Regions from separate parts of the Aquamicrobium sp. NLF2-7 genome, predicted to be linked through region 1. Evidence: predicted binding sites of a transcription regulator. Region 1 holds the regulator's gene; each other region holds the start of a gene.
The links. The regulator LexA, encoded in region 1, represses DNA repair genes until DNA is damaged. The targets are predictions, from matches to a motif close to TGTTCNNNNTGTGTTCNG.

Region 1 (10,229 bases):
GATGCGTATGATCGCGTGCTTTCCGAGTCGATTGTGGCGCTGCGCACGCAGCCTCCCTTCAACGCCTCGGCAATGGATGGCTATGCCATGCGGGGCGCCGACGCGCACATCACGGGCAGTGAGCTGGCTGTCATCGGCGAAGTGGCCGCCGGCAGCATGTTTTCAGGCTCTGTCGAAGCAGGTCAGTGCGTGCGCATCTTCACCGGCGCGCCCCTGCCCGCCGGAACCGATACGGTCGTAATTCAGGAAAATGTCGACAGGCCGGCAGCAGATGACGTGATTCGCCTGCGCGAGCCGACCGCTGCCGGTCGCAATGTGCGGCGCGCCGGTCTGGATTTCACGATTGGCGACCTTCTCGTCGAAAAAGGCCATCTGATGCGCGCCAGCGCGCTTTCGCTCGCCGCTTCGGCCAATCACGCGCGCCTCACGGTCGTCAGACGGCCACTGGTCGCCATCATCGCCACCGGCGACGAACTGCGCCTGCCGGGAAGCGAACTGGGACCGGGTCAGATCATTTCATCCAACAGCTATGGCATCGCAGCCGCGGCCCGCGCCGTGGGCGCCGATGTTATCGATCTCGGCATCGCGCCAGATCGCGAGGATGCAATCTCGGCGCTCGTGAAACAGGCTGTTGCGGCCGGTGCGAACGTCATCGTCACATCTGGCGGAGCCTCCGTCGGCGATCACGATCTCGTTCACAAGGTTCTGACGCGCGAGGGCATGACGCTCGACTTCTGGCGGATCGCCATGCGGCCCGGCAAGCCGCTGATGTTCGGCAGAATGGACAACATCAGATGTCTGGGCCTGCCCGGAAATCCCGTGGCGAGCCTCGTCTGCTCGCAGCTTTTCCTGAAACCTCTGCTCGCACGCCTTGGCGGCCGGCCTTTCCGTCAGGACATCAGGACAGCGATGCTCGGGGCACCGGTTTCAGCCAACGACCATCGGCAGGACTTTGTCCGTGCAGCCATTGAGGAACGCGACGGCCAGCTGATTGCCACGCCCTTCGGTGTGCAGGATTCATCCATGCTGCGCACCATGGCCGCATCAGGGGGACTGGTCATACGCGCCCCATTCCAGCCGGCATCGGAAATCGGCGATCCCTGCCAGTTGATGATGATCGGCTGAAGCTGTCCCCGGTCGTTCTGATTTTAAGCGGTTGCGGAACACAACTGGAACATATAGTGTTTGTTCCGGGTTTGTTTTCCGATTCTGGATTCGCCGCTGCCGGGGGAACCTATGCTGACGCGCAAGCAACATGAATTGCTTCTCTTTATCCATGAGCGGTTGAAGGAGAGTGGCATTCCGCCCTCTTTCGACGAAATGAAGGAAGCGCTGGACCTTGCCTCGAAGTCGGGCATCCATCGCCTGATCACCGCACTGGAAGAACGTGGGTTTATCCGTCGCCTGCCCAATCGTGCGCGTGCGCTGGAAGTGCTGCGCCTGCCAGATTCCATTGCCCCCGGTCTGAACAGTGCGCGAAAATTTTCACCCAGCGTCATTCAGGGAAGCCTCGGGCAGCCGGCAAAGGATGTTCGCAAGCCGCAGGTCGCCAGCAACGAGGATGACAGCGCCTCGGCGGTTTCCATCCCCGTGATGGGGCGGATCGCTGCGGGTGTTCCGATCGATGCGATCCAGCACAAGACACATTCCATTTCGGTGCCGCCGGAAATGCTGTCGGGCGGCGAGCATTATGCCCTCGAAGTTCGGGGCGACTCCATGATCGAAGCCGGCATTTTCGATGGCGATACCGTCATCATCCGCAACGGCGATACAGCCACCCCGGGCGATATAGTCGTGGCACTCGTCGACGAGGAAGAAGCAACCCTGAAGCGGTTCCGTCGCAAAGGCGCCTCCATCGCGCTTGAAGCCGCCAATCCGGCTTACGAAACCCGGATTTTCGGACCCGACCGCGTCAAGGTACAAGGCAGGCTGGTCGGATTGATCCGCCGTTACTGATCCGGAAATGAAACGGAGCGAACCGGATTTTTTGCCTTCCATCCGTTCTGAGGGACATTGTTTATCAGCATCTTAAAACAACATCCTGAGGAAATGATCGAAATATTGAGGTCGCTGTTTGAGCGCTCTCAAAACGTTGATCGAAGATAGCTGAAGGGCACTTTACGGCCTGTACGATCGGTGAGCAGATTTTGGCTGCGTAGGCGAGCGGCCTATCGAACTATCTGTCACGATGGTCGATTTTCCTGCGTAACTGGATCTGCATTTGATCAACCCGCAGAAGCAGACCTGCCTTACGATGCGGAAACCGTTCCGGATACGCCCTGTCTTTATCGCTTATTCGATCTTGTCCGGGGCGGAGAGAACAGGCGTTTCCGCAGGTACTGCGGCGACTTTTCTCTCATAAGGCGGCAAGCCACGTGCTTCCCGCGAATATCGGCGCTGGGTGTGCCATGGCCGATAATCCCCTTCGATGGCGAAGCGCACCTGCGGCTCTCCGATGATTGGTGATGAATTTCCGGCTGGAACACCAGAAGCAGTGTCGATCTTTTCCAGATGGACTTCGGCACTTCCTTTTTTCGCCAGCTCCCGACGGGTCACCACAATTGCCTGAGATTTTCGGCACGGGTTACGCATCATCGCGTCCTCGATCACGATGACTGTTGCATGGGCACATGCTTTGGCGGCAATACCCGCATCCTGAACCTGCACGACAAGCAGACCGGAGGGACTGCGCAACGCGCATGTTTTCCCTGAGCATACAAACCCTGCGGCTTTGCTTTCCTGCCTCGCAGGAGCGATAAAATCATGCAGGAAAATACCATCGTCCGGCTGCTTTGCGCGGGTTGGCGGCAATACCGTTTCTGCATCCATCGCCCGGCTCCAGTTATCCATGGTGAAGGCATTCGGGCGGGGTCGGTTGACCGCAACCTGCCCGCCTTCCATGGCGACGGCAATCAGCCGGGCATCTTCTGAAATGAGAATGTCAGGCGTTCGGGCAGAGCCAAGCGTCAGCAGACTGCCAATGGCGAATGGCAGTGCAACAAGGCGCAGCCATGTTGTCGTCATCGTTGCAATCACCAGCGCAATCGTCGCCAGAAGCACTGCCTCGGGTGGAATCAGCCCGATCGCATCGACTGGCGACATATCCGCTATTCTTTCGGAAAGGAAAATCACTGCTGTCAGCCCCTTGCCCATGATCTGCAAGAGAGGGCCATCCAGCCCGAAAGGCATGGCGAGCGATGCAAAAACGGCAAATGGCATGACGATGATCGAGACGACGGGCATCACCGCCAGATTGGCCAGCAGGCTGAGCGGTGCAATGCGCTGAAAATGCCATGCCGCGTAGAGGGTCGTGGCAACACCGGCAACCACGGACGTTGCGGCAAGGCCAACCATCATGGTGACCAGAGCGCGGGTCAGTGACCGAACGACGCCGGACTTTCTGTAAACACGTGCAGCAGATCGGCGCGCCTTGTAATCCGACCACGCCGCATAGGCGCCGACCAGCGCCGCCGTTGCCGCGAACGACATCTGGAAACTCGGCCCCACCACCTCATGGGGCGTGACCAGGATGACGATGATCGCCGAAATGGCGAGATTGCGCATGGTCAGCGCGCTTCGGTCGAACAGCACGGCCACCAGCATCACGGCTAGCATGATGAACGAGCGCACGGCAGCAACCACCATGCCGGATATCAGCAGGTAGGAGAAAATCGCAAAAAGCGCGGTAAGGGCTGCATATTTCCTGACCGGATGACGGGAGGAAAAATCCGGGAATGCGGCGAACAATCCGCGCATCAATCCCATCACCGTACCCGCCACCAGCGCCATATGCAGGCCGGATATGGAGATGATGTGATAGATGCCGGTCTTGCGCATTGCCTCGTTTATCTCTTCGGGAATGCCCGCCCGCACCCCGACGATCAGCGCTGCCGCGATTTCGCCTTCCGGCCCGCCGATGGTGTGTCTGATGCGCCCGGCAACCGCCTGCCGCCCCCGCTCGATCGCTGCACTGACGCGGGTAGCCAGCGGCGCGACAGTCTGCTCGGACAGCTTTGGTCCGGAGAGAAAGAAGCCGCTCGCGCCAATGCCACCAAAATAGTTGGAAAAGGATGTGTCGTAGCTGTCCGGCCGAATCGGCCCGCTCGGCGGCAGCAGGCGGACGAGACCGGTCACATCCGAGCCCGCTGCTATCTCCGGCGGCAGGTTGCGGGCGGAAATTCGTACCCGTTCCGGCTGGTAGCGTAGTTTCGGCCTCTCCGTGGAGACGACATCGATCGTCAGACGCTTGCGCCCGCTCGCCATGTCCTCAATTTCAACGACCCTTCCGGTGAGTCGTACGGTGATGTCGGAGCCAATCACCCGCGTATCCAGACGCCATGTCTGAAATTTGGAGAGGCTGACGCCGGAAACGCAAAACAGAAGAGCCAGGCAACACAGATGAATTTTGTGATGTCTGCGCACGGCCCATGTCAAAACCGCAACAGCCCCGGTCAGACCAAGCAGCATAGTCCATCGAGGTTCATGAGACATCGAAAAGTAGAATACGACGCCAATGGACAGGAACACCGGCACGAGAAGAAAGCCGGCTCCACGCTCCATTTCCAGCGCAAACGCCATTGAAGCAGATCGTCCGAATCTGCGTAGCGGCAGCGTGACATGTGCTGCCTGCAGGAATCGCGATCGCCGTGAAGGCAGTGGAGCAGGCTCTGAAGAAAGTGCGGGAGAAGTATCCTGCGGAAGGGCGGGCGCCTGCGGTGCCGGCGACGCCGTTGCCTCCGGCAGAGCAAAAAGATTTCGCTCACTGACATCAAAAGGCGCATTCTTTGCGCCGTGACTGCCGGCCGACGACAAAGTCACCAAGCCTCCCCCTTGCACCCCTCACCTCCTATGCTACATGAACGCGCAAACAGCGAAAGTCCGGCAGCTGGCTTTCGTCACCTCGCGAGAACTGAATGTCTGACAAGGTCGTCACCCGCTTCGCCCCCTCGCCCACGGGCTTCCTGCATATAGGCGGTGCGCGCACTGCGCTGTTCAACTGGCTTTATGCCCGCCACACCAGCGGCACCATGTTGCTGCGCATCGAGGATACGGATCGGGAACGCTCCACAGATGCAGCTACCGCTGCGATTCTCGAAGGCCTGAGCTGGCTTGGATTGAAATGGGAAGGCGATCCCGTATCGCAGTATGAGCGCGCCGGCCGGCACCGCGAGGTGGCGGAAGAGCTCGTTCGTCTGGGCAAGGCCTACTACTGTTACGCCACGCCGGCGGAACTGGAAGAAATGCGCGAAAAGGCACGCGCCGAAGGGCGCCCGCCACGCTATGATGGCCGCTGGCGCGATCGTGATCCTTCCGAAGCGCCTGCTGGCGTTCCCGGCGCAATCCGCATCAAGGCACCCACCGAGGGAGAAACCCTCGTGCGCGATCTCGTTCAGGGCGATGTGCGCTTCCAGAACAAGGATCTCGACGACTTCATCATCCTGCGCTCGGATGGAAATCCAACCTACATGCATGCAGTGGTGGTGGACGACCACGACATGGGCGTCACCCACATCATCCGCGGCGATGACCATCTCACCAACGCGGCACGGCAGACCATCATCTATGATGCCATGGGCTGGCAGGTGCCGAAGATGGCGCATATCCCACTCATTCACGGTGCCGATGGCGCGAAGCTTTCCAAGCGCCACGGTGCGCTCGGCGTGGAAGCCTACAGGGCAATGGGGTACCTGCCCGAGGCCCTGCTCAACTACCTTGCACGCCTCGGCTGGAGCCACGGCGACGACGAGGTGATGTCGATTGCCCAGATGATCGAATGGTTCGACATCACCGATGTCAACAAGGGGGCAGCGCGCTTCGACTTCGCCAAGCTGGAGGCGCTCAACGGCATACACATGCGTTCGATGGATGACGCGGCACTCACCCAAGCTCTCCTGTCCGCACTCCCATATCTGCCGGATGGCGAAGCCCTTGCCGAGGGCTTTGATAATGCGGCCAGAGAACGGCTGCTGCGCGCCATGCCGGGGCTCAAGGATCGCGCCAAGACACTGATCGAGCTTGCGGACAACACCTATTACCTGACCGCCCGGCGGCCTCTCCAGTTGGATGAAAAAGCGACGACCATACTCGATGACGCCGCAAGGTCCGTGCTGAAGGATGTGCTGACAAGTTTTCAGGATATCAGCGAGTGGAATGCTCAGACGACCGAAGCGGCGATCCGTGACTACGCTGAGAGTTCCGGGCTGAAACTGGGCAAGATCGCACAACCGCTGCGCGCCGCGCTGACCGGCCGGGCGACGTCCCCCGGCGTGTTCGATGTGCTGGATGTGCTTGGGCGTGAAGAAAGCCTCGCACGCATTGGGGATCAAATCGATTAAGGGACACGGCTACGAAAATTGACGTTGAAAGGCCTGTGTTGCGGTGCAACATTAGCGCGCGAACCGAAACGGTTCGGCACCTTATACAGGCTGCACTTTTGAACATTCCCGTATTTCGGATTTAACATCGACCAACGATTTTTGCCGCTTGGGCATGAGACTTGACAAGGAGTTTGCGATGACCGGATCAACTGCGAAACTGGAGCTTGGCGGCAAAACTCACGAACTCCAAGTCCGAAGTGGCACGATCGGACCGGACGTCGTGGACATCGCCTCGCTCTACTCGACCACCGGCGCCTTCACTTACGATCCCGGCTTCACCTCGACGGCAAGCTGTGAATCGCAGATCACTTACATCGATGGTGACGCAGGCGTTCTGCTGCACCGCGGATATCCCATCGACCAGCTCGCCGAGCACGGCGATTTCCTCGAAGTCTGCTACCTCCTGCTCTATGGTGAACTGCCGACCAAGAGCCAGAAAGAAGATTTCGATCACCGCATCACGCGCCACACCATGGTGCACGAGCAGATGTCGAAATTCTTCTCAGGCTTCCGCCGCGATGCGCACCCGATGGCGGTCATGTGCGGTGTCGTCGGTGCGCTTTCGGCCTTCTATCACGACTCCACCGACATCTCCGATCCGCATCAGCGCATGGTCGCCTCGATGCGTCTGATCGCCAAGATGCCGACCATTGCGGCCATGGCGTACAAATATCACATCGGCCAGCCGTTCATTTATCCCAAGAACGACCTGAACTTTGCCGCCAACTTCCTGCACATGTGCTTTGCGGTGCCTTGCGAGGAATACAAGGTCAATCCGGTTCTGGCGCGCGCCATGGAGCGCATCTTCATCCTCCATGCCGATCATGAGCAGAACGCTTCGACCTCGACCGTGCGTCTGGCCGGTTCGTCGGGCGCCAACCCGTTCGCCTGTATCGCCGCCGGCATTGCCTGCCTGTGGGGACCGGCTCATGGCGGCGCCAACGAAGCTGCCCTCAACATGCTGGCCGAGATCGGCCATGTCGACAACATTCCCGAATTCGTGAACCGCGCCAAGGACAAGAACGATCCGTTCCGCCTCATGGGCTTCGGTCACCGCGTCTACAAGAACTACGATCCGCGCGCCAAGATCATGCAGCAGACCGCGCATGAGGTTCTGGGCGAGCTCGGCATCAAGGACGATCCGCTGCTCGACATCGCCATGGAGCTGGAAAAGATCGCTCTTACCGACGAGTACTTCATCGAGAAGAAGCTCTACCCGAACGTCGACTTCTACTCGGGCATTACCCTGAAGGCGCTGGGCTTCCCCACCACCATGTTTACCGTTCTGTTCGCCGTCGCCCGTACCGTGGGCTGGATTGCGCAGTGGAAGGAAATGATCGAGGATCCGCGCCAGAAAATCGGCCGTCCGCGCCAGCTCTACACCGGCTCGCCCGAGCGCGATTACATTCCGATCGCCAAGCGCTGACCGGATACGAAAAAGGCCGCGAAATTCGCGGCCTTTTTCTTTTGAAATAAGAGCTTTTCTTCCCGATTTCTCTTACTGGATCATGTTCAGGACCGCCTCGGCTCCAATCGCGCCGGCCGGACGATCGGTTGCCATGCGGCGGCGCACTTCGGCAAAGCCGGCTTTCTGCCAATCGCGCATCCCCCCATCGATAAGCAGCGCCTCGACCTGCCGGGCCAATAGTTCGGGCCGCACAAAGCGGTCGTAGAATTCAGGCACGATGGCCCGGTCGGCGATCAGATTGGGAAGCGATGCGGACCAGATTTTCAGCAGGAGCGGCGCAACAGGCCGGATGACGGGATCGAGCTTGTAACAGGAGATCATTGGCACCCCCGACAAAGCCAGCTCCAGAGAAACCGTTCCCGATGCAATCAGCGCCGCATCAGCCTCTGCAAAGGCCTGCCACTTGGCATCCGGCTCGGTCACGATTTCCGGTTTCTGGTCCCAGTTCTGTGTCGACTTCGCGATCGTCGGAGCAACATGCGGAACAGTTGGCAAAACCAGCCGCAGCTTGTGGCCGCGTGCGCGCAACTCATTCACCGTTTCACCGAATGGTTCCAGCAAACGGCTCACTTCTCCGCGTCGTGAGCCTGGCAACAGAAGCAGCGTTCTGGTGTTCCCGGCCGACATATCCCGCGGCTGGTCCTGCCCCGCTGCGGCAAGCCTGACACCCGCATCCTGAGTCAGCCGATGCCCCACATAGGTGCCGGAGGGGCCACCAAGGCGCTCCAGTTCCCCAACCTCGAAGGGCAGGATGCACAGAATGCGGTCCACATAAGGTCGCATCGCCGCTGCCCGGCCTTGCCGCCAGGCCCACACGCTTGGGCACACGTAGTGAACGATCGGGATCGAGGCATCGCCAGAACGCACCTTCTTCGCGACGCGCAGGGAGAAATCGGGGCTGTCGATGGTGATCAGGCAGTCCGGCTTTGCGGCAACAATCGCTGCCGCCGTCTGACCAATGCGACGGATAAGGCGAGGCAGATCGCGCAGGATGGCGCTGACGCCCATAAGGGCGATCTCGCCCGAACTGAACAGAGACTTCAGTCCAAGCCCCTCCAGATGACGTCCGCCGACACCAACAAGTTCGACCTTGCGTCCGGCCTGTTTTTCCAGTTCACGGATAAGGTCCGCGCCCAGAAGATCCCCGGATTCTTCACCTGCCACGATGGCGATGCGCAGGGGTCGCTGCTCCTTCATGGCGTATCCTTGGGCGGCAGGCCGATGACGAACAGGCCAAGCGCATTGGCCTCGGCGATCATATCCGGTCCATCCAGCACGAGCGAATGACCGGCCTCCACCGCGATGCCCGCCAGTCCTGCCGCATGCGCTCCCGTCACCGTGCGCGGGCCGATGGAAGGCAGGTCCGTGCGGGCCTCCTGCCCCGGCTTGGCGCATTTGACCAGCACGCCGCGCTTCTTGCCCGCGAGGCGGCCATGATCCCGCAGATCGCGGACGCGCTCCAGCATGGCATCGGTTCCCTCAATGCCTTCCAGCGCGATCGCACGGCCGCCTATGGCGACTGCACCCTGCCCTATGTCGAGCGCACCTATGGCTTCCGCAGCGATGCGCGCCGCCTTGATGTCGCGCCAGTCTGCTTCCGATGGAGAATGGTTGCCGAAAGCCCCTTCAACGGCAATCAGATCCGGAACGATTTCATGCGCCCCGACGACCTTGAAGCCGCTTTTCTCAAGCCATTCGACCACGAAGCGCAGAAGGCCATCGTCCCCTTTGGCCAGAGCCCGGATGAGTGACGGAACAAAGCGCAGAAGTCCTATTCCGGGACGCATTGCGGCGACACGCGGGCGGCGCTTGATTTCTCCTGCCATCACCACATGGGTGATGCCACGCCGGCGAAGGCGCGCAACAAGCGATGGCGCGTCTTCCAGCGCGATGGTCTCGTGATCGTAGCGCTCAAGCCCCGCTTCGGCATCCGGCTCGCCCTCAACCATCAGGACAAACGGCTTCAGGCCTGTGTTTGCCAGACCTTCAGCTATCGCACCGGGAAGGTTTCCGCCGCCGGCAATGATGCAGACCCTGCTGTGAGGATCGCCGGCACGGCCGCGAGGATTGCTCTCAGTCCTCGTCATCGCCATCGTCGGCGGCCCCACCCTTCAGCGGGGGGACCGTATATTGCCGCTTTCCGCGACTTCCTATGAAGTCGATGATCTTCATGGCAGTCGGCGAGCCGGAAAACTCGGACTTTGCAATCTCGATATTCTCCGCGACCGGGCGGCTGTGATCGAACAGGGTGTGGTAGCAGCGACGCAGCAGATGGATTTCAGCGCGCGGCAACCCTGAGCGCCTCAGCCCGATGATGTTGAGCCCGCGCAGCTTGGCGCGGTTGCCGACAGCAATCGCGAACGGGATGACATCCCCCACCACGG
Region 2 (10,229 bases), 380 kb from region 1:
ATTCTGTTGTACGCTGGTGGTGGCAGGGATCGGATACAGGCGAACCCGGCACCATCAGGACCGGTTGACCGGAATTTTGAACCAGCGAGGCTTTGAGCGGCGCGTCAAAACCATTCTGAAGGGCCAATGGAATGCTCCAATATCGCTGGTGCTGTGTGCGCTTCACCATTCCCGACCGGTCGGCGACGCGTCAAAAGCTGCTTTTGATGACAGGGTGCTGTCTGAAATTGGGACTTTGCTCCGTGACGCAGCCGGCTCTGTCAATGTCGTCGGCCGCATGGAGGAAGCGTCATTCGCCATCCTGCTTCAGGACACGACGAATGAAGGGGCGCTCAGATGGGTGGGCCTGCTCCGTAAGGCCATTGACGACATCTGCTGCGGCGAGCCGGAAAAGCGTATCCCGATCATCGCGAGCTTCGGCTTCGCAGAGGTGATGGAGCGCGATACGCTGGACACACTCATGAAACGGGCTGAAGCGCGGCTTTACGTGGGCAGACATCGTGCCCGCAACCGCGCCGGTGCGCCTGAAAATCATCCCGCCATCGTCCCGGAAAAGGCAGGGCGGCAAGATCGTCCGGACCCCTGCCGATAATCGAGGCGAAAACCTGTCAGCTTGCCGTGCTACTCCGCAGCGACCTGCTTGCCGCCCGGCCGCCGTTCCAGAAGCTCTTTAAGGAACTGGCCGGTGTAGCTGCGTGGTTCGGCCACAATGTCTTCCGGCGTGCCGGAAGCGACCAGTTCGCCGCCGCCATCGCCGCCTTCAGGTCCAAGGTCGAGAACCCAGTCGGCGGTCTTGATGACCTCCAGATTGTGCTCGATGACGACAACCGTGTTGCCCTGTTCGACCAGTTCCTGCAGCACTTCGAGCAGCTTGGCCACGTCATGGAAATGCAGGCCGGTGGTCGGCTCGTCGAGGATGTAGAGCGTCTTGCCGGTTGCTTTGCGCGACAGTTCCTTGGCCAGCTTGATACGCTGTGCCTCACCGCCGGAAAGCGTGGTCGCCTGCTGGCCTATGCGAATATAGCCAAGACCGACATCCTTGAGCGTCTGCAATTTGTCACGAACAGCGGGCACGGCCGAAAAGAATTCGACACCCTCCTCCACCGTCATGTCGAGAACGTCGGCGATGGATTTGCCCTTGAAGGTGACGTCCAGCGTTTCGCGATTATAGCGCTTGCCGTGGCAGACGTCGCAGGTGACGTAAACGTCCGGCAGGAAGTGCATCTCGATCTTGATGACGCCATCGCCCTGACACGCTTCGCAGCGGCCGCCCTTGACGTTGAAGGAAAAGCGGCCTGGCTGATAGCCGCGCGCCTTGGCTTCCGGCAGGCCTGAAAACCAGTCGCGGATCGGCGTGAATGCCCCCGTGTAGGTGGCGGGATTGGAACGCGGCGTGCGCCCGATCGGGCTCTGGTCGATGTCGATGACCTTGTCGAGGAACTCCAGCCCTTCGATGCGGTCGTGCTCGGCCGGATGCTCCCGCGAACCCATGATGCGGCGCGACGCGGCCTTGAACAGCGTCTCGATCAGGAAAGTGGACTTGCCGCCGCCCGAAACGCCGGTGATGGCGGTGAAGGTGCCGAGCGGAATTTCCGCCGTTACATTCTTCAGATTGTTGCCGCGCGCGCCCACGACCCTGATGCGCTTGCCCTTTTTGCCTTTGCGACGCTCCGCCGGCGTGGCGATCTCCATTTCGCCGGACAGATATTTGCCGGTGATCGAGTTCGGGTTGGCCATGATCTCGCGCGGCGTTCCCTGCGCGATCACGCGCCCGCCATGCACGCCGGCGGCAGGGCCGATATCGACCACATAGTCGGCATGCAGGATCGCGTCCTCGTCATGCTCGACGACGATAACCGTATTGCCGAGGTCGCGCAAATGCTTGAGCGTATCGAGCAGGCGGGTATTGTCCCGCTGGTGCAGGCCGATGGAAGGCTCATCCAGCACATAGAGAACGCCGGTGAGGCCGGAGCCGATCTGGCTGGCGAGGCGAATGCGCTGGCTTTCGCCGCCCGAAAGCGTGCCCGAATTGCGCGACAGGGTCAGATAGTCGAGGCCGACATCGTTGAGAAAGCGCAGACGCTCGCGGATTTCCTTGAGGATGCGCAGGGCGATCGCGTTCTGCTTGTCGTTGAGAAGCCCCGGCAATTCGTTGAACCACAGATCGGCCTTGCGGATCGAAAGCTCGGTGACCTCGCCGATATGCCTGCCCGCGATCTTCACCGCCAGCGCTTCGGGCTTGAGGCGATAGCCGCCGCAGGCCGGGCAGGGGGTGGCCGACATGTAGCGCTCGATCTCCTCGCGCATCCACGCCGATTCCGTCTCCTTCCAGCGCCGTTCCAGATTGGGAATGACGCCTTCGAAGGTCTTGGTCGTCTTGTAAGCGCGCAAGCCGTCATTGTAATCGAAGGCTATCTCGCGCTTGCCGGTGCCATGCAATATGGCGTTGCGCCCTTCCTCGGGCAGCGCGCTGAACTTGTCGGCGAGCCTGAAACCATAAGCCGCGCCCAGCGCCTCCAGTGTCTGCGCATAATAGGGCGAACTGGATTTCGCCCACGGGGCGACGGCGCCGTCACGCAGCGTCACATTGTCGTCGGGAACGACGAGATTGGGATCGATGGCGCGCTGGTTGCCCAGCCCGTCACAGGTCGGGCAGGCGCCGAAGGGATTGTTGAACGAGAACAGACGCGGCTCGATCTCCGGGATGGTGAAGCCGGAAACCGGGCAGGCGAATTTTTCCGAAAACAGGATCCGCTCATGGGTGTCGTTGGCCGACTTGTTGGCGCCGCCGCCACCGGCGGTTTCCTCGGGCGGCAGCGGTTTGTCGGCAAGCTCGGCCACCGCCAGCCCATCGGCCAGCCGCAGCGCCGTTTCCATGGAATCGGCGAGGCGCGTCGCAAGATCGGGCCGCACAACGATGCGGTCCACCACGACATCGATGTCGTGCTTGTATTTCTTGTCCAGCGCCGGAACGTCGGCAATCTCGTAGAAAGTCCCGTCGACCTTGACGCGCTGGAAGCCCTTTTTCTGGAGTTCCAGAAGCTCCTTGCGATATTCGCCCTTCCGGCCACGCACGATGGGGGCAAGGAGAAAAAGCCTGGTGCCTTCGTCCAGCGCCAGAATGCGATCGACCATCTGCGAAACGGTCTGGCTTTCGATGGGCAGGCCGGTGGCCGGCGAATAGGGAACGCCCACGCGCGCGAAAAGCAGGCGCATGTAGTCGTAGATCTCGGTGACGGTGCCGACGGTGGAGCGCGGGTTCTTCGAGGTCGTCTTCTGCTCGATGGAGATGGCCGGCGACAGCCCGTCGATCTGATCGACATCCGGCTTCTGCATCATTTCGAGGAACTGCCGGGCATAGGCCGACAGGCTTTCCACATAGCGGCGCTGGCCTTCGGCGTAGATGGTGTCGAAGGCGAGCGATGACTTGCCCGAGCCCGAAAGGCCCGTCATCACGACCAGAGAGTCGCGGGGCAGGTCGAGATCGACATTCTTGAGATTGTGCTCGCGGGCACCGCGAATGGAAATAAACTTATGGTCGGCCATGGCCGCTCCGCCGCCTCGACTGGATGTTTCGGAATGGCGGGCTTGCCCGTCCTCCGCGAATATAGGTCGTTCCTGCGCGGTTTCGAGAGATGCCGCGACTTTCCGTTTGAGGGTTTACGCGTCTTTCAGCGGGGCAGGCAAGTGAAAAGAACAAAAAATGAACAGCCTCCTGACATAAAGGGCGCGTATGCTGTTACAAAGTTCACATTTTGGCTGCTGGCGCTTTGGGCGGTTGACGTGAGGTAACAGAAGCGCCAGATTTCAGAAACGGAAGCCGATCGCCTTACGGGGCTGATCTCCGGAAGGCGCGTGGCATCTGCGAAAAGTCGCGGGATGGATGGTGCGCCTGCGGATGAAGTGCTTTCGATCATGCGTGGAAACGAACAGAAGGAGCGAGGTATGACCCCACCTGACAGTTCGAACTGGTTTCGCGCCTGAGCGGAACCGCGGTCAGCCATCTGGCAGGTGAAGATTTTCATCATGAAGCCGGAGCCTGGCCGTTCCCCGAAAATCAGAGACTTTAGTCGGATCGTCGGTTGAACGCCGCGAAGCATCCGAGGAAAAGCCGGTAAAATGCTCCCGGCATTATGGGAAAGCCCATAAAAAGCTCCTGATGCTGCAATGCCAGCGTCAGGAGCTTGTCTTTTTTGAAGGCATGAAGAGCAGACTGCTGCTTTGTCGCCCCTGAAGAAGTTTTTTCGGCTGAAATTCAGCGTTTGGCTGGAGGCAGGTTGCCAACGCCGACATCGAAGGTGAGTTTGCCTGAAACCTTCACATCGAAATTCCCGACCCTTAACTGACCGAATTGGCCGGGACGGGGCGTATCGTCCGATTCGGGCGGCAAAGGCGTTACAATGCTGAAGCTGCGGTCCACGCCGGGCAGGTCGGTGTTCGTCTGAGCGGGCGTTGTCGCCGGTGTCTGCCTGCTGCCGGAAAGGGCCGGGCTGGCAGCCACAAGCACGGGCAGTGCGCAGAGGAAGGCTGCTGAAACGTGGTTCATGAACCTGATATAAGCGGATGTGGAGGGCTCTTCCAGAGCGCTGCTTTCCTTTATAGTTCACAGGGACGTGTGCCAGAGCGCCAATCGGCATTGACATTGGTTGAAAAATAATGAACAAAAGGAGAACAAAAAAACCTTTTGGGGAAACAGCAGGACCGCGCGGGCCAAACGGTGCGACAGACTGTAAGGTAAGCGACTTCGAATTCAGGACGAGCGTGGAGACAGCGTCATGGCGGGCAGCGTCAATAAGGTCATACTGGTCGGCAATCTGGGTGCTGATCCGGAAATCAGGCGCCTGAACTCCGGCGATCCGGTCGTCAACCTGCGCATTGCCACCTCTGAAAGCTGGCGCGACAAGATGTCGGGCGAGCGCAAGGAGAAAACCGAATGGCACAGCGTCGTCATCTTCAACGACAACCTTGCCAAGGTGGCCGAGCAGTACCTGAAGAAGGGCATGAAGGTTTACATCGAGGGCCAGCTCCAGACCCGCAAATGGCAGGACCAGAACGGTCAGGAGCGCTACACGACAGAGATCGTGCTGCAGAAGTTCCGCGGTGAACTGCAGATGCTCGACGCGCGCGGGCAGGGTGAAGGCGGCGGTCAGGTCGGCTACGATCGCGGCGGTTATTCCGGCGGCGGCGGTGGTGGTGGTGGTGGGCGCGGTTCCGATTTCGGCCAGTCAGGCTCTGGCGATTTCGGCGGCTCGCGCGGCGGCGGAATGGGCGGTGGCGGCTCGCGCGACCTCGACGACGAAATTCCGTTCTGATCGGCGGCCGGCAAACTGAGCCATGCCCGAAGGCGTGACGACTGGCCTGAGGGGCTGACTCCGGGATTGGGTGACTGAGATCAAAACCAGAAAAACGCCGCCGACCGAAAGGCCGCGCGGCGTTTTTCATTCTGTTGGATCAGCGACAGTCGGGAAACTATGCCCAGCCGTCATTTGACCAGCGCGGAAAAGCTTGTTCTTATAAAATTGTTTAGAAAAACAAGGGCATGCGGACCTAATATCCTAAGACGGAAGTTCCGGTGATCATCAGGTCCGCGCATGATCCGATTCTTGGGAGGCATGACGTTTGCTGGACCACGACTTTAGATGACTTGATTTACTGTCCGGTTTCGACTGGGATAGGGGACAAATAAAAAGACCGGGCGTTCAATGTTCCGGCGCATGCCATCCCGGGATGGCAAGACGAGCCCGTTCACAGCCTTGGGAGGGGCTGCTGTGATGACGGACATTCTTATAGTCGAGGACGAGCCGGCGATATCGGAATCGCTTGAGTTCATTCTCACGCGTTGCGGCTGGTCCGTCGGCGTGGCGCGCGATGGCGAGGCCGCGCTTGAGGCCGCGCACCGTTTTCGGCCTCGTATGGTTCTGCTCGACATCATGCTGCCCAAGCGTGGCGGGCTGGAAGTGCTCAAGACCTTGCGCGCCAATGAACTGTTCGCCGATACTTTCGTGGTGATCCTGACGGCGCGCGGCCAGCAATATGACCGCCAGGCCGCCATGGACCTGAAAGCCGACGGCTTCATCACCAAGCCTTACGCCAATGGCGAGGTGGTGGATGCGGTCAGGCGCATTCTCGACAGCCAGCCGCGCCCGGCAGCTCATGTCTAGCTCTCCGGCACCCCGGGAGGAACGCACCGAGCGCGAGGACGTCGCGGCTCTGGTGCCTTTCTTCGGAGTGGTTCTGCTGCTGCCGCCATTCCTCAACCTGTTTGCCGGCATGCTTGGTCCGTTCGGCGTGCCTGTTGAGGTGCTGTACCTGTTCGGGGTCTGGTTTCTGGTGATTGCAGGCGCTGTGCTGCTGTCGCGCGGGCGTCAGTTTCGGGAGACACCTGCCAAATCCCTGCCGGAAACCGCGCCGGCTGTGCCACCCGAGCCCCCCGGGCATGCCTGATGCTGTCGCCGGACTTCGTCATCCTGACGGCTGTCGGCTATGTCGGGCTTCTGTTTTTGCTGGCTTATATTTCAGATGCCCGCGCCAAGAGCGGCAATGCCGGTTTCCTCAGCTCTCCTGCCATCTATACGTTGTCGATATCCGTCTATTGCACGAGCTGGACCTTCTATGGCGCGGTCGGAACCGCCGCCCGAAGCGGGCTGGAGTTCATGGCCATCTATATGGGGCCGACGCTGGTCTTCGTCGGCTGGTGGTTTTTGCTGCGCAAGCTGATCCGCATCGCCCATAGCCAGCACATCACTTCCATCGCCGACTTCCTGTCGTCCCGCTACGGAAAGTCGAGCCGGCTTGCCGTGCTGGTCACGCTGATCGCGGTGGTGAGCATCACACCTTACATCGCCCTCCAGCTCAAGGCGATCACCACCTCCATCCAGACCGTTTCGGTCGCCAAGGGAACCGGGGCGGATCATCTTGCCACGCTGGACGAGGTGACGCTGGCGCTGGGTGTCGCCATCGGCATGGCCGTGTTCACCATTCTCTTCGGCACCCGTAATGTCGACGCGCGCGAGCAGCACCCGGGCGTTGTGGCGGCGATTGCCTTTGAGGCTGTGGTAAAGCTGCTGGCATTGCTGGCGGTCGGCATTTTCGTGATCTACGGCGTCAGCGACGGCATCGGCGACATTTATGCCCGCGCGGTTGAGGCCGGCGTGCGCATCCATGAAGCGGACACTTTTGGCAGCCGCTGGGTGGCCGTTCTGTTCCTGTCGGCCTGTGCCGTCATCTGCCTGCCGCGCCAGTTCCAGATCACCGTGGTGGAGAATTCGAACGAGGATCATCTGCGCACCGCGAGCTGGGCCTTCCCCTGCTACATGCTGGCGATGAGCGTCTTCATCCTGCCGATTGCGCTCTATGGGCTTTCGACCATGCCGGCGGGATCGAACCCCGACATGTTCGTTCTCACCTTGCCGATGATGACGGGCCACGATGCGCTGGCGCTTTTTGCCTTCATCGGCGGTTTTTCCAGCGCCACATCGATGATCATCGTTGCGTCGATCGCTCTTTCGATCATGGTCTCGAACCATATCGTGGTGCCGCTTGCGCTGCGCAGAACCTCGCCCGGTGATGAAAAGGGAGAGCACGACATTGCCCGGCTTCTGCTGCGCAGCCGGCGTATCTCCATCGCGCTGATGCTGCTGCTCGGCTTTCTCTATTTCTGGCTCACGCAGGGGTCGGACGCGCTTGCCCCCATCGGGCTGATTTCCTTCGGTGGCGTGGCGCAGTTCTTTCCAGCCATGCTGGCAGCACTTTACTGGCGCACCGCCACCATGAAGGGCGCGCTGGCAGCCATATCGGTGGGGTTCATCGTCTGGGCATGGACGCTGTTCCTGCCGTCTTTTGCCACCTTCAGCCCGGTGGTTAAGGATCTCATCGCCGAAGGTCCCTGGAATATTCGTGCGCTGCGGCCGCAGGCGCTGTTCGGCATGGAAGGGCTCGACCCGCTCGTGCACTCTGTGTTCTGGAGCATGCTCGCCAATGTGTCCGTCCTTCTGTGCGTGTCGGCGGCAACCAGCCAGAACGCGCTGGAGCGCATTCAGGCCTCGCTCTTCGTTGACGTGTTTCGCCGTTCAGCATCCTATCAGCCGCGCATATTGCGTGGCTCTGCCACCACCAGCGAACTGTTCTTCGTTGCCGAGCGCGTTCTGGGGTGGAGCCGGGCGAGAGCGCTGTTTGATTCAGCTGGTGTGCCGCACAGGCAGGCCGCACCCCAGCAGGGCGTTTCAGCGGATTTCATCGCGCGTCTCGAAAGGGAGCTTGCCGGCTCCATCGGCTCGGCATCGGCTCATATCCTGCTGACCAAGGCGGTGGCCGGCGATGCCATATCGCTGGAGGAAATGATGCAGATCGCCGACGAGACCCAGCAGGCAATCGAATATTCGCACGCGCTGGAGGTGAAGTCGCAGGAACTTCACTCGACCGCTCAGCAGCTCAAGGAAGCCAATGCGCTGCTGAAGGAACTTCATCAGAAGAAGGATGAGTTCCTGTCGCAGGTCAGCCATGAGGTGCGCACGCCGATGACCTCGATCAGGTCATTTGCCGAAATCCTGATGGTGCCCGATGAACTGACGCAGCAGCAGAGGGCGCGCTTTATCACCACCATTCATAATGAAAGCGTACGCCTGACCAAGCTGCTCGACGAAATACTCGATCTGAGCGCGCTGGAGCAGGGCGAACGGGATTGGGAAAACGTGCCGGTCGATGCGGAAGCCATTCTCGATCAGGCGATTGCCGTGTGCGAGGCGCTTGCCAGAAAGCGGCTGGTCACGATTGAAAGCGGGCCGCGAGCCGGCGCATGTGTGGTTCTTGGCGATGCGGGACGACTGAGTCAGGTTTTCATCAACATCATTGCCAATGCAATCTCCCACAACGATGCCAGGGAACCGGTCGTCCATATTGCTTCGCGGCTGGATGATGATGTCTACAGCGTCGAGATTTCGGACAATGGATCCGGCGTGCCTCCGCTGTTCCACACCAAGATATTCGAAAAATTCGTGCGGGCTGAACCGGATGGGACGCCGGATTCGCAAGGTCTGGGGCTGGGCCTGAACATCAGCCACAAGATCGTCGGCAAACTGAATGGTCGTCTCGAACTAACCACTGGCACGCTGCCCGGCGCCTGCTTCCGCATCATCCTGCCTGTGTGGCAGGAGGCGCAGACAACGCCTGCGCCACTGGATGCGTGAAGGGGACGGGGCAGCAGCGGTGTATCTGCCGGGCCGCTTTCCTCACACGGGGATTTCCTGCCGGTGGCTGCAGCCAAGCCGGGGGCAGGGCACGCAGGAGGGGCCGACTTCCACCGGCGTGCCGCCGAGATCGAGCCCGTCGCCATAGACTGTGCGATCGGCATGCACGATGTCGCAGGCCAGCATGATGGAAAAGGTCAGCGGCTTCTGGCCGAAGCGCGTAGCGTGCTTGGTCACGGTTCTGGCGATGAGCAGGAAGCGTCCGCCTCCGGGAAACGCGGAGACCTGCCGCACCACGTCATTCGTCGCGAATGCATCGTAGATCGGCCATAGCAGGCAGCCATGCCCGAAGCCAGGAATGGTCAGGCCGGGCAGAGGAAAACGCTTGGTGAGGCGTCCCGAACGATCCGCGCGCAGATAGCCGAAGGGCAGGCCCTCGCGTCCCTTACGGCGCAGCGTGACCAGACGGTGAGCGGCCTGCTCGAAGCTCACCCCGGCAAGGGCGCTGATCAGATCCACATCGTAGCGGCATTCCTCCGCCATGGACAGAAACTCATCATAGGGCATCATCATCGCGCCCGCGACATAGGAGGAGAGGGCACGCAATGCGAGTTCGCGCGCCTCGTCGGTGGAAAGCTCAAATCCGTTCGTCGTCTCTTCGAGCACGCCGGCCGCGGCGCGCGCCGCATAGGCATGCAGCATACGGAAGTTGCGGGCCGGTCGCGGCATCGTCGGAGGAAAGATGAGGGACGGTGCGCCAGCGGCGGGAGATCGGGCGGCAGGCGCTTCTGCGCTGATATTGCAGCTTACCCCGAACCTTTCGGCGAGCGCCGCCGACAGCTTGTCTTCATCTATGCCCTGAGGGCCGGCCAGATCTCGGCGCAGGTCGGCGGCAATCTCTTCAAGCCGCGGAAAATGATTGTTGTGGGTGATCAGCGCTTCATCGACTTCGCGCAGTGGTGATACGGGCCGCTGCCGGGCGGAAGTCTGGTCGAAATAGGCGACGAGATTTTGCGTGACGGGTACAAGATCGCGCGCTTCGGC
Region 3 (10,229 bases), 2.8 Mb from region 1:
CAGCCGACACGTTTCGCCCCAATCCGGATTTCAATTGTGCCACGGCAATCACCCAGCTTGGCACCGGCGAGGCGCTGGTTTCCACGCTGGAGGACAAGGGCGTGCCTTCGATGGTGCAACGCACATTGATCCGTCCGCCCTCCTCAAGGCTTGGGCCAATCACACCGCAGGAACGGCGGAATATTCTCAGCGTCAGCCCTGTCGCCGGCCAGTATGACCAGCCGATCGATCGCGAATCCGCTTTTGAAATGCTGCAGAAGCGCGCCGCCGAGGCTCAGACAGCGCAGCAGCCGCAGCAGCAGACCCGGAGCCAGACGGGTGGCGGAGGAGGGGGCGGGTGGACCTTGCCGGATTTTGGCAACACACCCGCACCGACCAGCCGCACGCGCAGAGCGCCGGCGCCGCGCACATCGAACCGGCAGACCGTTACGGAAGCGGCTGTTAAGTCGGTTGTGCGTTCAGTGGGGTCTTCGATCGGGCGCGCGCTGGTGCGCGGCATTCTGGGTAGCCTGACCCGCAAGCGCTGATTTGCGCCAGCGGCGCTTAAACGGAACTCTGCTCAGAACAGCCCCGAACATTGAACGTCCAAAAAGAAAACGGCGCCACAAGGCGCCGTTTCTTCATTCGTAAAGTAATCTGTATCAGCGCGCCTTGCGCTTGCGGCCGAGGCCCATCTGCTTGGCAAGTTCCGAACGAGCGGCTGCATAGCTGGGAGCAACCATCGGATAATTGGCGTCCAGGCCCCACTTCTCGCGGTACTGCTCAGGCGTCAGATTGTAGTGTGTCATGAGATGGCGCTTGAGCGATTTGAACTTCTTGCCGTCTTCAAGGCAGATGATGTAGTCGTCATGGACCGATCTCTTGGGATTGACTGCCGGCTTCTGCTTGTCGACGGGCAGGGGCTCGGGCGACGCGCTGCCGGCGACGCGGCCAAGAGCAGCATGGACATCGGCGATCAGATTGGAGAGTTCGGATGCCGGAACGGGGTTGTTGCTCACATAGGCTGCGACGACATCAGCAGTAAGTTCGATAAGCGTATCGATATTTTTCGGGAACGTGTCGGCAGTGTCCATGTTCGTGAAATCCCAACGAGAGACATGATAACGATGCCGATGATCAGTGCATGGCATCTGCGGAATTTAATGGCGGGAGCGTCAGCGATTCGCTCAGCGTCAACTTCATGATCCCAGATGACTGTCAAGTCAATCGCATATGTTCTTTGGTGGCATAATGCTCAATGATTTTTTTTGACCGCCTAGTTCAATTATCAATACACAACTACATACTGCCTCAATACGAGCTGTCGTTCATCTGCCTGACAAAGCAAAGAGTATTACAATATGTATCTCCCATGGCAGACGGGACTTGAACGCTGGTGAGCAGCATGTTCTTTGAACTGTGAAATAAATGGAAAGCTTAAGATGACGACAAAGGCACCCTTCGGTTCCGCGCAGGCTCCCCGCCCTGTGAAAGTCCCCGTCGAGGACACGCGGCACGGTATAACCCGCACGGATGAATATGCCTGGATGCGGGCCGACAACTGGCAGGAAGTCTTCCGCGATCCTGCACGGCTCGCCGCCGATATCCGCGCTCATCTTGAAGAAGAGAATGCATATCAGGCGCAGTTGATGTCTGACACGGCCGGGCTGCGCGAGACGCTTTTTTCCGAGATGAAAGGACGCATCAAGGAAGACGATTCGTCGGTGCCTATGAAAGATGGACCCTTTGCTTACGGTTCGTCTTACCGCATGGGTGGCCAGCAGCCGCGTTATTTCCGCAAGCCGGCCCAGGGCGGAGATGAGGTGATATTGCTGGATGGCGACCATGAAGCTGAGGGAAAGCCCTATTTCCAGCTTGGGGGCATCGACCATTCGTCCGACCACAAGCGCCTGTTGTGGGCCTATGACGACAAAGGTTCCGAATTCTACACTCTGCGCGTACGTGATCTTGCCACGGGCGCCGAGCTTGCAGACAGTATCGAAAGCACGGGCGGTGGCGGCACATGGGCAGCCGATAACAACGGCTTTTTCTACACGCTGCTGGACGATAACCACAGGCCGTCGAAAGTACTCTTCCACCAGCTCGGCGATGATACTGCCAATGACCGTCTGATCTACGAGGAGACGGATCCCGGTTTCTTCATGAGCGTTGGCGGCACACGCCGCAACGACTGGATCATGATCAGCATCAGCGATCATGAGACTTCGGAGTATCGCATCCTCAACGCAGCCGACCCTCTTGGCACGCCGCTGCTCGTCGCCGCGCGCGAGGCGGGCATTCAGTATGATCTGGAGGAAGGTGGCGACATATTCTTCGTGCTTACCAACGAAGGCGGAGCCAGAGACTTCAAGATCATGACCGCTCCGGTTTCAGACCCGGTTCGTGCCAACTGGACCGAGCTGGTTCCGCATCAGCCGGGTCGCCTGATCCTGTCCATCACGGGGTTTCGCGATTACCTCGTCCGGCTCGAACGGCTCGATGGCCTGCCGCGCATCGTGGTTCACGAACGCGCCACCGGCGAGGAACATGCCATTGCCTTCGACGAGGAAGCCTATGCCCTCGGCATGGCAGGATCATATGAATATGACACGGACGTTCTGCGCTTCTCCTATTCGTCGATGACCACACCGGCACAGGTCTTCGACTACGATATGCGCACGCGCCAGCGCACCCTGCTCAAGACGCAGGAGGTTCCCTCCGGCCACGACGCCGACGCCTATGTTACCCGCCGCCTGATGGCCACTGCACCGGATGGCGAGGCCGTGCCGGTCTCCCTGCTTTACCGGCGTGATACGCCGCTGGACGGTACAGCTCCGTGTCTGCTCTATGGGTACGGGTCCTACGGCATCACCATTCCCGCATCCTTCAACACCAACTGCCTGTCGCTGGTGGATCGCGGCTTCGTCTATGCGATCGCCCATGTGCGCGGCGGCAAGGATAAGGGCTATTCCTGGTACGACGACGGAAAAAGGGCGCACAAGCAAAACACCTTCCGCGACTTCATCGCCGTCGCAAGACATCTCGTCGATGAAGGCTACACGTCGCATGACCGCATCGTGGCCCAGGGCGGCTCGGCGGGCGGCATGCTGATGGGCGCAATCGCCAACATGGCGCCTGAAGCCTTCGGCGCCATCATAGCGGAAGTGCCCTTCGTGGATGTGCTCAACACCATGCTCGACGCGTCGCTGCCGCTCACGCCGCCGGAATGGCCGGAGTGGGGGAATCCGATCGCCTCGGAAGAGGATTACAGGACGATTGCCGCCTACTCCCCATACGACAATGTCGGCGCTTTCGACTACCCGCCGATCCTGGCGCTGGCCGGGCTCACCGATCCGCGCGTAACCTACTGGGAACCGGCGAAATGGGTGGCACGCCTGCGCGACACCAAAAGCGGCGACAATCCCGTCCTGTTCAAGATCAACATGGATTCGGGCCATGCAGGCGCATCAGGCCGCTTCTCCCGGCTGGAGGAGATAGCTTACACCTATTCCTTTGCCCTGAAGGCTACCGGCAAGGCGGACGTGAAGCCCGCCACCTGACAGCGGGTCGCTACTGGCGCGCCAGATAACCGTTCTGGCGTGCCGGTATGGCTTTCAGATAGGCCGCGATCGCTTCGCGGTCTTCGCTGGTGAGTTCCGCCATGTTCTTCTGCACTTCCACCATCGATCCGCCGACGGAATCGAAGTCTGGCGTAAAGCCCGTTTCGAGATAGCCGGCAATGTCGGATTCCGACCAGTCGCCGATGCCACCCTCACCGGAGGTGATGTTGGGCACAACACCTTCGCCTTCCGCCGCAACCGCGCCGGCGAGCCACTGGTTCCTGTCGCTTCCACCGGCGAAATCGCGCGGTGTATGGCATTCGCCGCAATGGCCGGGGCCCTCGACCAGATAGCGCCCGGCCAGAACCTTGTCCGGCGTGCCTTCGGCGAATTCCACCACCGGCCGATCGTCGAGATAGAGGAGCTTCCACAGCCCGATCCCGCGGCGGAGGTTGTAGGGAAATGTCAGATCATGTGCAGCTGTATGCCCGGCCGCTGCCGGAATCGTCTGCATGAAGGCGAACAGATCGGCTATGTCCTGGGGTTTCATACGGGCATAGGAAGCATACGGAAACGCAGGGTAGTAATGGCGCCCGTCCGGGGAAACGCCTTTCAGCATGGCGGCAGCAAAATCGTCGAGCGTCCAGTTCCCTATGCCGTCATTTTTGTCTTGCGAGATATTCGGCGCGACGAAGGTGCCGAACGGTGTGGCAAGCTCCACACCGCCGGAAAGCGTGAAGCGCGCATCACCCTCTGCGCCTTTGGCGGCATGGCAGGAAGCACAGCCGCCTGCATGAAAGATACGCGCTCCGCGTTCAGCGTCTCCCGGCGCGGCAGAGGCCATGATTTGGGAATCCGGGCGCTGGGGGGCGGAGGCGACCCATCCGGCTACCGCGCCCAGCCCAACCACAACGCCAAGAGTGGCGGCGATTTTTCCGCGTCTGGACATCGGGGCCAGTCAGCCCTTGCGGACGCGGAACGTCTCGTGGCAGGCGCCGCAGCTTGCGCCGATGGCGCTGAACTTCGCCTTGAGTGCATCGACGTCGGCCGGCGCATCGGTCACGGCCGCGTTGACGGCGGCCTCGAACTTGCCTTCAGCAGCCTTGAAGCCATCCGGGTCTTCCCAGATTTTCGGCGCGGCGGTCGTATCGCCCGTATCCGAACCGGCCGGATAAAGCGCCTCGACATCGAACTTTTCGGCGTTAGCCTGCATGTCCTGCAGGGTCTTGAGAACGGCAGCCGCGTCAAAGGGGGTCTCGCCCTTCACCACTTTGGAGAGCTCGCCAGTCAGCTTTCCCCGCTCTTTCATCAGGACCTTGCGGTCGGCCAGAGTGTCGGCAAATGCGGCAGAGCCGGCAATGGCGAAGATGGAAATGGCGAGTAGAAGCTTTTTCATGTCTGGCTCCGAATCTGATGAAGAAACGTGGCTGCTCCGACAGAATCGGAGATGGTGCTAAACTGTCTCAAAATCTGGATGATTTCGCTTCACGCTTGCGTGAAGCTTTGGTGAAGACTTGAAGAACGAAACCCCGGGGTTTTCCCCGGGGTTTCACGCTGAAACGATCAGGCGTTCGCCTTTTCGTACAGCTCAAGGACATAATCCCAGTTGATCAGGCTGTCGACGAAAGCCTCCAGATACTTCGGACGCGCATTGCGGTAGTCGATGTAGTAGGAGTGCTCCCAGACGTCGACGCCGAGGATCGGCGAAGCGCCGTGAACCAGCGGGTTCTCGCCATTGGGGGTCTTGGAGATCTCCAGCTTTCCATCCTTGACCGAAAGCCATGCCCAGCCGGAGCCGAACTGCGTGGTGCCGGCGTTGATGAAATCGGCCTTGAACTTGTCATAGCCGCCCAGATCGCTGTCGACGGCCTTCTGCAGGGCGCCCGGCAGCTTGTTGCCACCGCCGTCCTTCTTCATCCACTTCCAGAAATGGATGTGGTTGTAGTGCTGGGCCGCGTTGTTGAAGAGGCCCTGATTCTTGCCGAAGGACTGCTTCACCACTTCTTCGACGCTCAGGTCGCCCAGCCCGGCTTCGGCCGCCAGCTTGTTGCCGTTGTCGACATAGGCTTTGTGGTGCTTGTCATGGTGATATTCGAGCGTTTCCTTCGACATGAAGGGCTGAAGCGCCTCATAGTCATAGGGAAGTTCGGGAAGTTCGAAAGCCATTCGTCTTACTCCTCAAATAAATCCGGGGGGTTACCGGACTAACATAGGTCTGTAAGCCCCGGGAACAACACCCCGCGGGCAGGCATCACTCCCCTTTCAGCCATTCGCTGAGGGGGAGTCGAATGCGCTTCTCTCAATAGAGGGCTCGCGGCATCTTGACCATTGGTCCAGATGCTAAATGCCCGCTTCTGAGGCGAACAAACTGCTCCTGATCTGGAGAGCTGCATTGCCGGGATGGCGATCACAAAGACGTCATATCGGTTGGCCGGGGAGCGGAGGGATAATCTGTTTACCTTCCTTTCAGCCGCCCCATATAGGGTTCACACAACCCGTTGCCGATCGGCAACAGTGGAACCTTAGTCACATGTTCGCCTTTATTTGTCCTACGTGCGGCCAGATTTGGCGCTACCTATCGCCCCTGTCGGGAGCGGCGATGCCGGCAACGGCTTTGCCCATGTGAACAGTAGAGAAAGATCGAGACCACAATTCATGGCAACAGATTCACCTCCCGTCCTGCTGACCAGACGCCGTTTTCTCAACCTGACGGCAATGGGAGCCGCCGCAGCCACCGTTTCGGCCTGCACCACAACGGCTCCACCAGTGCCCCTGAAACCTGCGGAACCGCAAGCCCATCCCGAACTCGGCAGCTACGACATCATGTACGGGCCGGTTTTCGATGGCGGCTATGAAATTCCGGCCGTTCCCTACCGCAAGATCGATTCAAAATTCCTGCGCCAGATCGTTCCCGATCCGACAGGCGAACGCCCCGGTACAATTGTCGTCGATACGTCGCAGCACTACCTTTATCTGGTGCGCGAGGGCGGACAGGCCATCCGTTATGGTGTTGGCCTTGGCCGTGCCGGTTTCGAATGGGCCGGGCGTGCAGTGGTTCAGTACAAGCGCGAATGGCCCAAGTGGACCCCGCCGGACGAGATGATCGCCCGTCAGCCGGAACTCGAAAAATACAGCGTCCGCAATGGCGGCATGCCTCCGGGGCTGATGAATCCGCTCGGCGCGCGCGCGCTCTACATTTTCCAGAACAACGAGGATACGCTCTATCGTATCCATGGTTCTCCGGAATGGCACTCGATCGGCAAGTCCATTTCATCGGGCTGTGTGCGCCTGATGAATCAGGACATCATCGATCTCCACAGCCGCGTTCCCGGCAAGACGCCGATCGTCGTCACCAACGGGCTTGGCGCCCGGGTCGCCAGCTACGATCCGAGCGGCACGCCCGTCGATGCGGGGGTGCCGGAAGATTCCACATTGCTTGGACGCGCCACCCGCTCCTGGTTCTGAGGAAGCCTTAAATTTCGAAGAAGTGGCCTTCCTGCGGCCTCACCCAATCGAAAAAGCCCCCTGCAGATATCAGGGGGCTTTTCAGTTTCGACTGTCATCACACAGTAAGCGCATGCGACGGAGAAGTCGGCTTGCCATTGCTCCTGAGCTGATCGCGTGCCTGCTTGAGAGCTATGTGACGGTTCAGATCGTAGTTCCAATGCCGGCGCAAGCCTCGCAGACGTTCGCGCTCCAGAAGGCGTTCTATGCGGTCAAGCAGCTTCGTTCTTGCCGCTCCCTCACTGACAGACGCTTCTCCCAGATCAATCCCGCATAAAATTTGCAATGCTGCCAGTTGTCCGGCGTGCCTGGCATGCTGCCGTTTCTGTTGGCCGAAAGCTTGCGCCTGCTCGTTCAGCGATCGCATGTGCCACCTCCTGTGAAATCGGGGCTTACTATCGGCCTGGGAACCGCGGTGGGGAGTAAATGCATTGCGTCTGGACGCGGTCATTCCCCAACTTCAAATGAAATCAATATGTTATCCCCATGCAAAGCTGTACGTAGTTCTTTGTTTGTTCACATGTCGGCGAACACCCTCTATAAGGAATCTATTCCTATGGTGGAGGAAATTTCGTGCACGCCAACATGACTGCTATTCCAGATGATCCCATTCATCCGATAGTCAAACCTGCTCCGGATGGGGAGCATGAACATGCCTTTCCCAAACGGCGTGACGAGATCACGCTGGACGTCTGCGAATGCCTGATCGACATAGCTTCGGCGCTGTTTTCGCTTTCATCGAAGGAGCTGCGCAAACCCGGACGCACGTCGCAGCCGGTGGCACGGGTGAGGCAGATCGCCATGTATGTGGCGCATGTCGTTCTGCGGTTGTCGATGGGCGATGTGGGACGTGGTTTCGGGCGCGACCGCACGACGGTGGTGCACGCATGCCAGACCATTGAAGATCTTCGTGACGATCCCGAGTTCGACCGGGTGGTGCATATGTTCGAGCAGATTGCGTCGGCAGCTTTCCGCAACCGGCTGGGGATATGAGCATGCAGGCTTCTTCCCGCGAGGTGCCATTGCGCGTCCTGAAATTCCTGCAGAAGGGGCCGGGTCAGGTCAGCCCGGCGGCGCAGACAAACAAGGTCCTGATTGAAGCCGGTGAGCGCGGTACCGTCAGTGTGGGGCGTGTGCCTTTCGATTGCCTGGTCGCGGAGCAGATGCTGATGCTGAATGGCAATTGTGTTTCCGTGACGCCTAAGGGAGAGCGGATGATGCGTGAAATGGATGCAGCACGTGCTTCCGATACTTCTCCGAGAGATATCGAAACCATCTGCGTCGATGCGGGCGAGGGCCCGCGGCTGGCGCAGATAAATCTCGCGGAATCGCCTCTTGCACAACTGGCGCGCTTGCGAACCAAGGCCGGCGCTACCTTTCTGACAGCGCGAGAGTTCGAGGCGGGCGAGCGGCTGCGGGCCGATTACACCCGGGGCCAGCTCATGCCCCGGCTGGGTGCCAACTGGATTGCAAGTGTCGCTTCCGGCAAGCGCTCGAGCGGAGGTGGTGCTGCGGAACTTACAGATGTCGCCCTTGGCGCGCGGATGCGGGTAGAGAAAGCCATTGCGGCAGTTGGACCCGAATTGTCAGGCGTGCTGATCGATGTGTGCTGTTTTCTCAAGGGCATGGAAACCGTCGAGGCTGAACGCGCATGGCCGGTGCGCTCGGGAAAGGTAGTGCTCAAGACGGCTCTGGCGGCACTGGCCCGCCACTATTGGCCGGGTGCGGCTCAGCAAGACGGTAAACCAGCCCAGATGCTGCATTGGGGCGCACAGGATTACAGGCCGAACCTGCACGCGCGCTAGAAAAAAGACTGGAATCGGAGCGTCTGAGGCTCGGCTCAGGCGTTCTCACCTGCCTTTTGCGCATCGGTTCGGATGCGGTTGACCATGGAGCGCAGTCCGTTCGAACGCTGTGGGGTCAGATGCTCGTCAAGACCCAGCGTGCGCAATGTGCCTTCGGCATCGGTTGTCAGAATTTCGCTGGCCTTGCGGCCGGAGTAAAGGGCGAGAAGGATCGCCACCAGACCCCGTACGATATGGGCGTCAGAATCACCCGCAAAAGTGACGACCGGATCAGGCCCCGTTCCATAGCGTGTGGTCAGCCACACCTGACTGACACAGCCGGGAACCTTGTTGGAAGATGTGCGCTCGCTGTCGGGGAACTCGGGCAGGGCTTCGCCGAGTTCGATGACATAACGGTAGCGCTCCTCCCAGTCGTCGAGGAGGGCGAAGTCTTCGGTGATGCTCTGGATCGTCGTACTCATGCCGAACGATATAGTTCGGTGGCAGCCGGGCGTCACGGAAAAAAGGCGAGAACGCGGAAGACGCTCTTCAGGAGCGTCCGAAGCAGATCAGTTGGCGGGCCTGATGGAGCCGGTCGTGACAGGCTCTTTTGGCGCGGTAGCCGGTTGCGAAGGCGCATCCTCGATTATGCTCACCGCCATGCGTGCTGCCAGTTTGGCACGCTCCGTCACCGTGTGGAGCGCAGAAGCGCCGGTCTCGCACACGTCCGGCTGGCGTTCGCACATGCCGGCGATGTCGCCGACAGCATCCTTTGCCGCCAGAAGCGCCTGGATGGGATTGACGTTTTCGCGACCCTCCCCGTCTGGCCCGACATCAAAGGGAAGAGCCAGCAGAACGAGCGAAAACCAGAACGCAAACCTGATCAGGAAACCCATATCCGTCTTCTTTCCAGAGCACCTGTCTTCAACAAAACCAGTTTAGCCGGGCCGGCCAAATGAGCGATTGCAAGCAAGAGGACAACTTTATTAAAATTTGAAGCAATCGACTTCCCGCTTTCATTCACACCCGCCGACCTGAACGGGGCATGAAGCCTACGCCTTTCGCTGCAGGTCGTGCCCTATCCGTTTGATTCGCTGTGGAAAGCTGCGTTCTGTGTGGTGGTCGTGAGGGGCGTGTTGCTGTCCGTGACAGCTAACCCTGTGTTTACCATGGGCTGAATTGCATTCCCGTAAACGCTGTTTTTGCAGAAAAACGACTCCGAATCCGCTGCTCATGCTCCAGCTTTATCCATTCCTTAAAGGCTGGATGCGACTTTCGGCTCTAATCAGAAATGATCTGCGAAGCGGGTCCGTACGAGGCGTTGAGTTGAGTTCGATTGCGGCAAGATACGTTGGAATGCCTGACGCGATTGCGTCGGGCTGCGAGCGTCTCGTGCACAGCC

Region 2: the regulator LexA is predicted to act here: its motif matches at 3,693-3,710, upstream of uvrA (excinuclease ABC subunit UvrA).
Region 3: the regulator LexA is predicted to act here: its motif matches at 7,546-7,563, upstream of MIC97_RS16745 (cytoplasmic protein).

What each region holds. Positions count from the first base shown of each region.
Region 1 covers NZ_JAKSED010000001.1:635,755-645,983, forward strand. The annotation lists gene glp (gephyrin-like molybdotransferase Glp) at 1-1,125, shown strand, start outside; gene lexA (transcriptional repressor LexA) at 1,237-1,956, shown strand; gene MIC97_RS03185 (ComEC/Rec2 family competence protein) at 2,293-4,578, opposite strand; gene gltX (glutamate--tRNA ligase) at 4,914-6,335, shown strand; gene gltA (citrate synthase) at 6,514-7,803, shown strand; gene lpxB (lipid-A-disaccharide synthase) at 7,876-9,042, opposite strand; gene lpxI (UDP-2,3-diacylglucosamine diphosphatase LpxI) at 9,039-9,932, opposite strand; gene lpxA (acyl-ACP--UDP-N-acetylglucosamine O-acyltransferase) at 9,919-10,229, opposite strand, start outside.
Region 2 covers NZ_JAKSED010000001.1:252,829-263,057, forward strand. The annotation lists gene MIC97_RS01250 (diguanylate cyclase) at 1-592, shown strand, start outside; gene uvrA (excinuclease ABC subunit UvrA) at 622-3,546, opposite strand; gene ssb (single-stranded DNA-binding protein) at 4,776-5,312, shown strand; gene MIC97_RS01265 (response regulator) at 5,772-6,161, shown strand; gene MIC97_RS01270 (hypothetical protein) at 6,154-6,444, shown strand; gene MIC97_RS01275 (sensor histidine kinase) at 6,444-9,185, shown strand; gene MIC97_RS01280 (helix-turn-helix transcriptional regulator) at 9,228-10,229, opposite strand, start outside.
Region 3 covers NZ_JAKSED010000001.1:3,415,198-3,425,426, forward strand. The annotation lists gene MIC97_RS16710 (helicase HerA-like C-terminal domain-containing protein) at 1-527, shown strand, start outside; gene MIC97_RS16715 (MucR family transcriptional regulator) at 642-1,073, opposite strand; gene MIC97_RS16720 (S9 family peptidase) at 1,422-3,539, shown strand; gene MIC97_RS16725 (cytochrome c) at 3,550-4,488, opposite strand; gene MIC97_RS16730 (cytochrome c) at 4,498-4,935, opposite strand; gene MIC97_RS16735 (superoxide dismutase) at 5,103-5,705, opposite strand; gene MIC97_RS16740 (L,D-transpeptidase) at 6,195-7,004, shown strand; gene MIC97_RS16745 (cytoplasmic protein) at 7,102-7,410, opposite strand; gene MIC97_RS16750 (helix-turn-helix domain-containing protein) at 7,629-8,036, shown strand; gene MIC97_RS16755 (DUF6456 domain-containing protein) at 8,039-8,848, shown strand; gene MIC97_RS16760 (SufE family protein) at 8,884-9,309, opposite strand; gene MIC97_RS16765 (DUF5330 domain-containing protein) at 9,397-9,723, opposite strand; gene MIC97_RS16770 (PAS domain-containing sensor histidine kinase) at 10,184-10,229, shown strand, end outside.